2 linked regions of the Halorhodospira halophila SL1 genome follow. Each later gene encodes a partner of the first gene's protein in a complex. Links are inferred from orthologs where the notes say so. Each region holds a gene or a part of one and is shown in the gene's direction. Other genes may lie near its edges.

Region 1 (5,659 bases):
CCCGGCGCTATATGGAGACCCTGGGGGCAGCCATCGAGCCGGATCAGGCCGAGCAGGCCGATGCCCTGGCCCGGCGCGGCCGGACGCCGATGTACGTGGCCATCGACGGGCGCATCGCCGGGCTGATGGCCGTGGCGGACCCGATCAAGGAGGGGGCCAAGGACGCGGTGGTGGCCCTGCAGGGGATGGGTCTGCGGACGGTGATGCTCACCGGCGACGACCGGGCGACCGCCGAGGCGGTCGCCGCCGAGTTGGCCATCCGCGAGGTCCGCGCCGAGGTGCTGCCTGCCGACAAGGAGACGGCCATCAGCGACCTGCAGGCCGAGGGGCGGCACGTGGCCTTCGTCGGTGACGGCATCAACGACGCCCCGGCGCTGGCCCGGGCCGATGTCGGGGTGGCCGTGGGCACCGGGACGGACGTGGCCATCGAGGCCGGCGACGTGGTGATCATGGCCGGCGACCCGCGCAGCGTGGCGCGGGGCCTGGGACTGGCCCGGCAGACCTTCCGCACCATCCGGCAAAACCTGTTCTGGGCCTTCGTCTACAACGTGACCCTGATGCCGGTGGCTGCGGGTGCCCTGTACCCCTTCTTCGGGGTGCTGCTCTCACCGATGATGGCCGCCGGGGCGATGAGCCTCTCCAGCCTGCTGGTGGTCACCAACAGCCTGCGCCTGCGGCACACGGCCTTGCCGGCGCAGGAGGCGCTGCCGAGTCCGGCCTGATTTGTAGAGGCGGGGCTGGGTTGGGAGCACCCGAAACTCCGAGGCCCGCACTGGGCGGGCCTCGGGGTGGGTCGATCGGCTGTCGCTGAAAAGTCCCGATCAGAATGGGATATCGTCGTCGAAATCCGCCGGGGCTTCCTGCATGCCGCCGCCGCCACTGCCACCACCGGCGTCGCCGGCCGGGGCCTGAGCCGGGCGCTGGTCGCCGCCGCCGCCCATGGGCGCGGCACCGCCCCCACCGCCGCGGCTGTCGAGCATCTGCATCTCGTTGGCGACGATCTCCGTGGTGTACCGGTCCTGGCCGTTCTGGTCCTGCCATTTGCGCGTCTGCAGGCGGCCTTCAATGTAGACCTTGCTGCCCTTGCGCAGGTACTCGCCGGCGATCTCGCCGAGGCGGTTGAACATGACCACGCGATGCCACTCGGTGCGCTCCTGCTGTTCACCGGTCTGACGGTCGCGCCAGGTGTCCGAGGTCGCCAGGGCGACGTTGGCCACCGCGCTGCCCGACGCGGTGTAACGGACCTCGGGGTCCCTCCCCAGGTTGCCGATCAGGATGACCTTGTTGACGCCTCTGCTGGCCATGGCCGTGCTCCTCCGAAAAGTCTTTAGTGAACAGTGGGATGGGGCCGCGTCGCGGCCGGCGAAGCGGGGCGGCCACGCTCCGTGTCTGCCGCCCCACAGCTGGCCTCAATGTAAAGGTTTTGCCGGTCCGGCGAAACCGGCCGCAGCAGCGCCGGCGGCCTGACATGTCGTCCCTGGCGCGGTACCTTAAACGGTTCGCCGGCCACATCGCGTCGAGAGCAGCATGGACCATATCCGCATCCGCGGCGCCCGCACCCACAACCTCGACAACCTGGATATCGACATCCCGCGCAACTGCCTGGTGGTGATCACCGGGCCGTCGGGGTCGGGGAAGTCGTCGCTGGCCTTCGACACCCTCTATGCGGAGGGGCAGCGGCGCTACGTAGAGTCGTTGTCCGCCTACGCGCGGCAGTTCCTGTCGATGATGGACAAGCCCGACGTGGATCACATCGAGGGGCTGTCGCCGGCGATCTCGGTCGAGCAGAAATCGGCGTCCCACAATCCGCGCTCCACGGTGGGCACCGTGACCGAGATCCACGACTACCTGCGCCTGCTCTTCGCCCGGGCCGGCATCCCGTACTGCCCCGAGCACCAGGTCGCCCTGGAGGCGAGCACGGTCTCGGAGATGGTCGATCGCATCCTGGCGGAGCCGGAGGGGAGCAAGATGATGCTGCTCGCCCCGCTGGTCGACGGGAGCCCCGGCGAGCACCGGCGCACCCTGGAGCAGCTGCGGAGCCAGGGGTATCTCCGGGTGCGGATCGACGGCCAGGTGGTGGAACTCGATCCGCTGCCCCAGCTCGACGGCGACAGCGCCCACGATATCGAGGCGGTCATCGACCGCTTTCGGGTCCGCGACGATCTCGCCGGGCGGCTGGCCGACTCCATCGAGACCGCCCTGCGCATCGGCGAGGGGGTGGTGCGGGTCGCCTGGATGGACGAGCCGGAACGCGAGGCGCTGGTCTTCTCCGCGCAGCACGCCTGCCCGGAGTGCGGCCACGCGGTGGAGCCCCTGGAGCCGCGGATGTTCTCGTTCAACAACCCTCAGGGCGCCTGCCCGACCTGCGACGGGCTGGGGACCCAGCACTTCTTCGACCCCGAGCGCGTAGTCAGCCGGCCGCAGCTGACGCCGGCCGAGGGGGCGATTCGTGGCTGGGACCGGCGCAACCTCTACTACTTCGCCATTCTGCAGGGGCTGGCGGCGCACTACGGGTTCAGTCTGGAGACCCCGTGGGCCGATCTGCCGGAGTCCACGCGACACTGCATCCTCTACGGCTCCGGCGATGAGGAGATCGTCTTCCACTACCCCGGCCGCAATGGCCACACGGAGCGCGTTCATCCCTTCGAGGGCGTGATCCCCAACCTGGAGCGGCGTTTCCGGGAGGCCGAGTCCGCCACCGTCCGCGACGAGCTGGGTCGCTTCATGGCCCAGCGCACCTGCCCGGAGTGCCAGGGCGGTCGACTGAATCAGCGCGCCCGCAACGTGCGGGTGGAGGGCGTCGCCCTGCCGGATATCGCCGCGCTACCCATCTACGTCGCCCGGGAGCGGGTGCGGGCCCTGGAGCCGGATGGGGCCCGCGGGGAGATCGCCCGGCCGATCCTCGAGGAGATCCGGCAGCGCCTGGGCTTCCTGGAGGATGTGGGGCTGGGTTACCTGACCCTGGACCGGGCGGCGGAGACCCTCTCAGGCGGCGAGGCGCAACGCATCCGCCTGGCCAGTCAGATCGGCGCTGGCTTGGTGGGGGTGCTCTACGTCCTCGACGAACCCTCCATCGGGCTGCACCCCCGGGACCACGATCGGTTGCTCGACACCCTGCGTCGGCTGCGGGATCTGGGCAACAGCGTCATCGTCGTCGAGCACGAGCCGGACGCCATGCGCGCCGCCGACCACATCATCGACATGGGGCCGGGCGCCGGGATCCACGGTGGCACGGTGGTGGCCGCCGGTACCCCGCAGGCGGTGGCCGAGCACCCGGATTCGGTCACCGGGGCGTTCCTCAGCGGCCGGCGCACCATTGCGCTGCCGCAGCGCCGGCGTCCTCCGGAGGACGAGCGCTGGGTGCGGATGACCGGCGCCCGCGGCCACAACCTGCAGGACGTGACCGCCGAGATCCCCGTGGGCTTAATGACCTGTGTCACCGGGGTCTCTGGCTCCGGTAAGTCCACGCTGATCAACGACACCCTCTACCGCAGCGCCGCCCGCGACCTCAATGGCGCCCAGACCAGCCCCGCGGAGCACGATCGCGTCCACGGTCTCGAGCACTTCGAGAAGGTGGTGGACATCGATCAGAGCCCCATCGGCCGCACGCCGCGCTCCAATCCGGCGACCTACACCGGGGTGTTCGGCCCGGTGCGCGAACTCTTCGCCGCCACGCCCGAGGCGCGCGCCCGGGGCTACAAGCCGGGGCGTTTCTCCTTCAACGTGCAGGGTGGGCGCTGCGAGGCGTGCCAGGGCGAGGGCGTGGTCCGCGTGGAGATGCACCTGCTGCCGGATCTCTACGTCGCCTGCGACAGCTGCCACGGCACTCGCTTCAACCGCGAGACCCTGGAGATCCGCTACCGCGGCTACACCATCCACGAGGTCCTGGAGATGACCGTGGACCAGGCCTACGAATTCTTCGAAGCGGTCCCCGCCATCCGCCGCAAGCTCGAGACCCTGCGCGAGGTCGGCCTGGGCTATCTGCGCCTGGGGCAGAGTGCGACGACCCTCTCCGGTGGTGAGGCGCAGCGCGTCAAGCTGGCCCGGGAGCTCTCGCGGCGCGAGCACGGGCGCAACCTCTATATCCTGGATGAGCCCACCACCGGGCTGCACTTTGCCGACGTGGAGCAGCTGCTCGCGGTGCTGCAGCGCCTGTGCGACCACGGCAACACCGTGGTGGTGGTGGAACACGACCTGGACATCATGCGCTGCGCGGACTGGATCATCGATCTGGGGCCGGAGGGCGGCGACGGCGGCGGGCAGATCCTCGCCGCTGGCCCGCCGGAGCACGTGGCCGAGAGTGCGGCCTCTTACACCGCCGCGTATCTAAGCCAGGCCCTCGGCACGGGGCCGGTCGCCGGATAGGCCAGTGCGTACCCCGGCGGCCCCGGGTGTTACCCGCCCGCGAGCCCCAGCGTCACCAGCAGCTGCCGATTGCCGGGGTCCGTGTCCACCTCGGTGACGCGGACCCGCTTGAACATCCCGGTGGGCAGGGATTCCGCCCAGCCCTGCTGATCGATCCAATGATCGACGCGCACCCGGGCCCGGTTGCCGATGATCTCCATCTCGGGCATGCGTCCCAGCGCCCGCAGGACGAAGGGGGCGGCGAAGAAGGGGGAGGTGCGCTCCAGGTGCAGCTCCACGGAGGGGCCGGCGGTACCGGGCGGCGGTGCCACCGCGATGAAGGTCACCGAGAAGGGGATCCACACCCCTTTCTTCTTCTCGCCGCTGACCACGATGCGCCCGCCTTCGCTGATGCGCAGCGTCAGGTGGCGCAGGCTGGGGTCGTTGGCCCCGGTCACCGTTCGTGCCATGGCCCGTTCCGGAATGGGCACGCAGACGCTGCGCTGGCGCAGGCGCTCGGCGATGCGTGAACCGGTCCGGATCAGCTCCTCGGGTAACAGGCGTTCCATCCTTGCTCCTCGTGGCTCAGGCGGGCCGCAGGCGGGCTCGATCCTGCGGGGCCCGATCAGTATGCCACCGGGGCGTGCCGGGGGCGGAACCGGTCGCGCCGGGTGCGCGCAGCCCCTCGCAGGTGCCATCCTGAGCGATACTGTACCGAAGAGCGGTATCCGTCAGCCTGGAGGGAGAAGCTTGATGCTGCGCATTCGCCGTTCCGCTCCGGCCCTGATCCTGGTGCTGGCCCTGGCGTTGGTGGCCGCTGGCTGCGAGCGCAGCGGGCCCAGTCCCACGGAGTCGGAGGTCCGTGACCTGCTGTTCGAGGACGAGACCGAGTTCTACCTCGGGGACGTCAAGGTTTTTGAGTTAGTGGACTTCGAGCTCGTTTCTACCCACGAGCGCGATGATGGCTCCTATCTGATCCGCGTGCGCAAGGAAGTGGCGATCACCGAGGAGGGGGTGGAACTCCTGCGTGACCCGGGCGCCTTCGGCGAGCGCGCCTTCAGCAGCGATACCCCGCTGGACAGCCTGGAGATGGTGTTCACGCTGTGGGGGTTTGCCCTGCGCCAGGCGGGGCAGGTGGAGCCCGGCAGCACCATGGAGCACAAGGATGAGCTGGAGCTGGTGCGCACCGATCAGGGCGAGTGGCGGATCTGGTAGGATCCCGCGCGATGCGAGCGGTGGCCCGGCAACCGGCGGGCCGCCCGCCGATGGAAGCCAGCCCCTGACCCGTGAGGTCCGCATGCCCGGCATCCGCAGC
Region 2 (5,241 bases), 1.0 Mb from region 1 along the record:
CACGCGGAGGACGGCGCCGGGGCGGGCTGGTAACATGCACAGCCTCTGGTGTCCGCGAGTGTGAGGCGAACCGATGCAAGAGACGGAAAACAGCCAGCTGTCGCCCAACGATACGCCCCCCGGCATCGCCCCGTGGGCGGTCTACATCCTGCACCTGGGCAGCCTGTTCATCGGCCTGACGGCGGTCATCGGCGTCATCGTTGCCTATATGCAGCGTCGTGACGCCGCCGCGTGGGTCCAGAGCCACTACCAGTTCCAGATCAACACCTTCTGGATCGGCCTTCTGATCTTCGCGGTAGCCATCATCACCATGCCGCTCTACGGCCTGGGCTTTCTGCTCGGCGTCTTCCTGACCATCTGGCTGCTCGTGCGGTGCATTTACGGGATGCGCCAGCTCAATGCGCGCGAACCGATCCCGGACCCTGAGACCTGGCTGTTTGGCTGGAGCCGGAGCGGTTAACGACGTGTTGCTCGGCGACCTGCCCCTCCCCCAACGTCCCGCCGAGCGGCGGGACTGGTCCGGGCTGCTCGGCGCTGCCCAGCCGCTGGCCATCGCCGAGGCCGCCCGGCAGCACGACGGCCCAGTCATCGCCGTTACCGGGACGCCGCAGCAGGCCGCCGCCTTGCAGGAGGCGGTCGGCTTCTTCCTCGGCGATGACGTGCCGGTGCTCGGTTTCCCGGACTGGGAAACCCTGCCCTACGATGTCTTCTCCCCGCATCAGGACATCATCTCGGAGCGCCTGCTCGGGCTCTACCGCCTGCCGGCGATGACCCGGGGCGTGCTGGTGGTCCCGGCGGCCACGCTCATGCATCGCTTACCGCCGCGCGGCTGGTTAGAGGGCCGGTCGCTGATGCTGCATCCGGGCGACCGATTGGAGATCGAGCCCATGCGCCGCCGCCTGGAGGCCGCCGGCTATCGGTGCGTGCCGGAAGTAGGCGAGCATGGCGAATTCGCGGTGCGCGGCGCCCTGCTCGACCTCTTCCCCATGGGCGGCGAGACGCCGTATCGCATTGACCTGTTCGACGACGAGGTGGAGAGCCTGCGCCGCTTCGACCCGGAGACTCAGCGCACCACGGATCAGGTCGATGCCATCGAGCTGCTGCCGGCCCGAGAATTCCCGACGGACGAAGGCGGCATCACCCGTTTCCGCCAGGCATTCCGCGCCGAGTTCGAGGGCGATCCAGCGCGCAGCTTCCTCTATCGCGCCGTCAGCGAGGGCCGCATTCCCGGCGGGATCGAATACTACCTGCCGCTGTTCTTCGAAGAGACGGCCACGCTGTTCGACTACCTGCCCGAGGGCACCCTGGCCATCCGTCTCGAGGGCACCGACGCCACTGCAGACGGTTTCTGGCAGCAGGTCCAGGACCGTTACGAACAGCGCACCGGAGACATGGATCGCCCGCCCTTGCCTCCGCGACGCGTCTTCCTCGACGGGGACGAGCTGCGCGCCGGGCTCAACCGCCGCCCGCAGGTGGTCCTACACGGCGAGCCGGGGCGCGGGAGCGACGCCGACGTCGACGCACTCCCCGAGCTGGCAGCTCGCCCGCAGGCGGACCGACCGTTGGAGCGACTCGAACAGTTCCACGCCGGCTACCCGGGGCGGATTCTGTTCACCGCCGAGAGCGCCGGACGTCGGCAGGGGCTGCAGGAACGACTGACCCGGTCCGGGATCGAGGCCCGATCGGTTCAGGGTTGGCGCGACTTCCTCGACGGCGACGTGCCGGCGGCCATCACCGTCGCGCCGCTGGAGACAGGCGCGCGCATCGACGGCATCGCCATCATCCCGGAGAGCGCACTCTACGGCGAACGCGCTCGACAGAGCCGGCGACGCCGCTCGAGCGCCTCGACGGACCCGGCAGCGGTCATCCGCGACCTCTCCGATCTGCACGAGGGCGCCCCGGTCGTCCACGAGGACCACGGGGTGGGCCGCTATGTCGGCCTGCAGAGCCTCAGCGTGGGGGATGTCACCACCGAGTTCCTCACCCTGGAGTACGCCGGCGGTGACAAACTGTACGTGCCGGTCTCGGCTCTGGATCGCATCTCCCGCTACACCGGCGCCGACGCCGACGAGGCTCCTCAACACCGCCTGGGCAGTGATCAGTGGGACAAGGCGCGCCGCCATGCGGCCAAGCGCGCCCGCGATGTCGCCGCCGAATTGCTCGATCTTTACGCGCGGCGTCAGGCCCGGGCCGGCGATGCCTGCCTGTTCGATGACGAGGCCTACGAAGCCTTTGCGTCCGCCTTCCCCTTTGAGGAGACCCCGGACCAACAGGCCGCCATCCAGGCCGTCCTCGATGACCTGCGCTCCGACCAGCCCATGGACCGGGTGGTCTGCGGCGATGTCGGCTTCGGCAAGACTGAGGTCGCCATGCGCGCGGCCTTCGCCGGCGTTCAAGCGGGGCGACAGGTGGCCATGCTGGTGCCGACGACCCTGCTGGCCCAGCAGCACTATCAGAACTTCGCCGACCGCTTCGCTGACTGGCCGGTGCGGATCGAGTCGCTGTCGCGCTTTACCGGCAAGAAGGGCAACGAGAAGACGCTGGCACGGATTGCCAGCGGCGAGGCCGACGTGGTCATCGGCACCCACAAGCTGCTCGGCAGTGAGGTCCAGTTCAAGAACCTGGGCCTGGTCATCATCGATGAGGAGCAGCGGTTCGGGGTCCGGCAGAAGGAACGGCTTAAGCGACTGCGCGCCGAGGTCGATGTCCTGACCCTCACCGCCACGCCGATACCGCGCACCCTGAACATGTCCATGGCGGGGATCCGGGATCTGTCCGTCATCGCCACCCCCCCGGAACGCCGCCTGGCGGTGAAGACCTTCGTTCAAGAGTGGAGCGATGGTCTCATCCGTGAGGCGTGTCAGCGGGAGCTCCAGCGCGGCGGGCAGGTCTACTTCCTCTACAACGACGTGAAGTCCATCGAGCGGACTGCCAATCAGCTGCGGGACCTGATGCCGGAGGCACGCATTGGCGTCGCCCACGGCCAGATGCGCGAACGGGAGCTCGAGCAGGTGATGCTCGACTTCTACCACCAGCGCTTCGATATCCTGGTCTGCACGACAATCATCGAGTCGGGGATCGACATCCCCACGGCCAACACCATCATCATCCACCGGGCGGACCGATTCGGGCTGGCCCAGTTGCACCAGCTCCGCGGTCGCGTGGGGCGCTCCCACCATCGCGCCTATGCCTATCTACTCGCGCCGCCGCCGAACGCAATGACCGCCGACGCGCTTAAACGGCTGGAGGCCATCTCGCAGCTCGAGGATCTGGGCGTTGGATTTGCCCTCGCCTCCCACGACCTGGAGATCCGCGGCGCCGGCGAGCTGCTCGGTGATGAACAGAGCGGGCAGATCCAGGAGGTCGGGTTCACGCTCTACAGCCAGCTGCTGGAACGGGCAGTCAAAGACCTCAAGGCCGGGCGGGACCCCGCTCCGGAAGCCGAGCTCGACACCGGCGTGGAGGTCGATCTGCGCCTGTCCGCGCTGCTCCCGGCGGATTACCTGCCGGACGTACATACCCGCCTGGTTCAGTACAAACGGATCAGTAGCGCCCGCAGTGATGCCGAGCTCGAGGAGCTGCAGATCGAGATGATCGACCGCTTCGGGCTGCTGCCCGATGCGGCGCGCAACCTCTTCCGCACGGCCTCTCTCAAACTCCGGGCCGAGGCGCTGGGCATCCGCAAGGTCGAGGCGGGCCCCTCCGGCGGCACGATCCACTTCGGCCCGCAGCCGCAGATCGATCCCGGGCGCCTGGTGCAGATGGTCCAGCAGGAACCGGGCAAGTACCGCCTGGACAATCAGCAGCGGCTGCACCTCAGCGATGACCTGAGCGACGAGACGGCCCGATTCGAGGCGATGGAGCGGCTTCTGGAGAGACTCCACGCCAGCGAGGAGGTAGCGGGATGAGCCACCCCGACCCCGGCAAGCACAGACCACGGCGGACCTCCCCTGCGACGGCGGTGCTCAGCGCGATCCTGCTGCTTTGGATCGGCGGCGAGGGTGGAAGCGCTGCGGTGCCGGCTCAGGCCTCCGAGGCCGAGGAGTGGTACGAGGTTGAGGTCATCGTCTTTCGACAGTGGGAACAGGGGGGGCGCCACGCCGAGCGGTGGCCGACGCGTGCCGACCTGCCGCATTATCCGCTCTGGCAGATCCCGGCTGGATGCGGGGACGACCACGCCAACCGCCAGGAACTGGGCATCGAAGACGACCCGGCAGCGGCGGAGATCGATACCGATGATCTGGACGCGGAAGAGGCCCGACTCCATTGCCTGCCCACGGAACGCCGGCGCCTGACCGCCCACTGGGGGGAGCTGACGCGCTCCGACGCCTACCAGCCCCTGTACCACCTGGCCTGGCTGCAGCCCGGTTTCGGTCGGGACCGCGCCGTAGCGGTGCCGGTGCCCTATCACTGGACCCCGCCCACCGAGGCCGAGGCCAGCGGACAGGAGTTCCGCGATCCGCGTTACCAGCCTGCGGCCTTCGGGTTGATCCGCATCTACCGCGAGCGGTTTCTGCATGCAGTGGTGGACCTCCGCCTGCACTGGCGGGCGGTAGGGCGCGAGATTGATTCCGCGGAGCAGATCCGGGCCCCCCTCCACCGCATGAGCGAACACCGCCGGATGCGCAGCGGCGAGCTGCACTATCTGGACCATCCGGCCCTCGGTGTCCTGATGGTTATCCACCCCGCCGACCGCCCTCCGGAGGACTGAGGTGCACCCGGTTTCGGGGCACCGATCTGAGGCCGCGTCGGCGGGTGGCGCCGGGAGAAGCGGGGCTGGGCGCCCCGCCTAGCTCAGTGAGGCGATCATCTTCCGCACCGCCTCCATGCCGTGGATCAGGTGCTCGCGGATCTCGTCCATGGAGAGTTCTTCGCCATCCCCCATGCCAGCCGCCCAGTTGGCCACTACGGCACAGTGGGCGTAGCGCAACTCGGCCTCGCGGGCCAACGCTGCCTCCGGCATCCCGGTCATCCCCACCAGGTCGCAGCCGTCCTGCCGCATCCGGCGAATCTCCGCAGCGGTCTCCAGGCGCGGGCCCTGGGTCGCGCCGTAGGTCCCCCCGTCCACCGCGTCGATACCGGCGTCGCGGGCAGCACAGAGCAGCCACTCCCGCACCGTGGCGTCGTAGGGATAGGTAAAGTCGATGTGGGTGACGTGCTCCAGATCCTGATCGTGGAACGTCGAGATGCGCGAGTGGGTGTAATCGATGATCTGGTCCGGGATGGCGATCCGGCGCGGCG

What was found.
Region 2: the proteins of uvrA (region 1) and mfd are in contact, whole or in part, in a crystal structure (PDB 4DFC), measured with the Escherichia coli proteins. The link is inferred for Halorhodospira halophila SL1 from one-to-one orthologs.

What each region holds. Positions count from the first base shown.
Region 1 is NC_008789.1:2,392,607-2,398,265, reverse strand. Bases 1,175-4,565 are described here. They hold uvrA (excinuclease ABC subunit UvrA), read left to right. Parts: upstream 1,175-1,527; coding sequence 1,528-4,365; downstream 4,366-4,565. Other genes in these bases: HHAL_RS11025 (hypothetical protein), read right to left, coding at 4,395-4,565; ssb (single-stranded DNA-binding protein), read right to left, coding at 1,175-1,304. Also shown: HHAL_RS11040 (heavy metal translocating P-type ATPase), read left to right, coding at 1-722; more of ssb, read right to left, coding at 822-1,174; more of HHAL_RS11025, read right to left, coding at 4,566-4,913; HHAL_RS11020 (hypothetical protein), read left to right, coding at 5,098-5,559; HHAL_RS11015 (class I SAM-dependent methyltransferase), read left to right, coding at 5,651-5,659. UniProt on the Escherichia coli protein: The UvrABC repair system catalyzes the recognition and processing of DNA lesions. UvrA is an ATPase and a DNA-binding protein. A damage recognition complex composed of 2 UvrA and 2 UvrB subunits scans DNA for abnormalities.
Region 2 is NC_008789.1:1,362,804-1,368,044, forward strand. What follows is about bases 1-4,108. They hold mfd (transcription-repair coupling factor), read left to right. Parts: upstream 1-398; coding sequence 399-3,908; downstream 3,909-4,108. Other genes in these bases: HHAL_RS06385 (carbon-nitrogen hydrolase), read left to right, coding at 1-33; HHAL_RS06390 (DUF4870 family protein), read left to right, coding at 74-460; HHAL_RS06400 (peptidoglycan binding protein CsiV), read left to right, coding at 3,905-4,108. In the rest of the region: more of HHAL_RS06400, read left to right, coding at 4,109-4,711; HHAL_RS06405 (S-methyl-5'-thioinosine phosphorylase), read right to left, coding at 4,790-5,241. UniProt on the Escherichia coli protein: Couples transcription and DNA repair by recognizing RNA polymerase (RNAP) stalled at DNA lesions. Mediates ATP-dependent release of RNAP and its truncated transcript from the DNA, and recruitment of nucleotide excision repair machinery to the damaged site.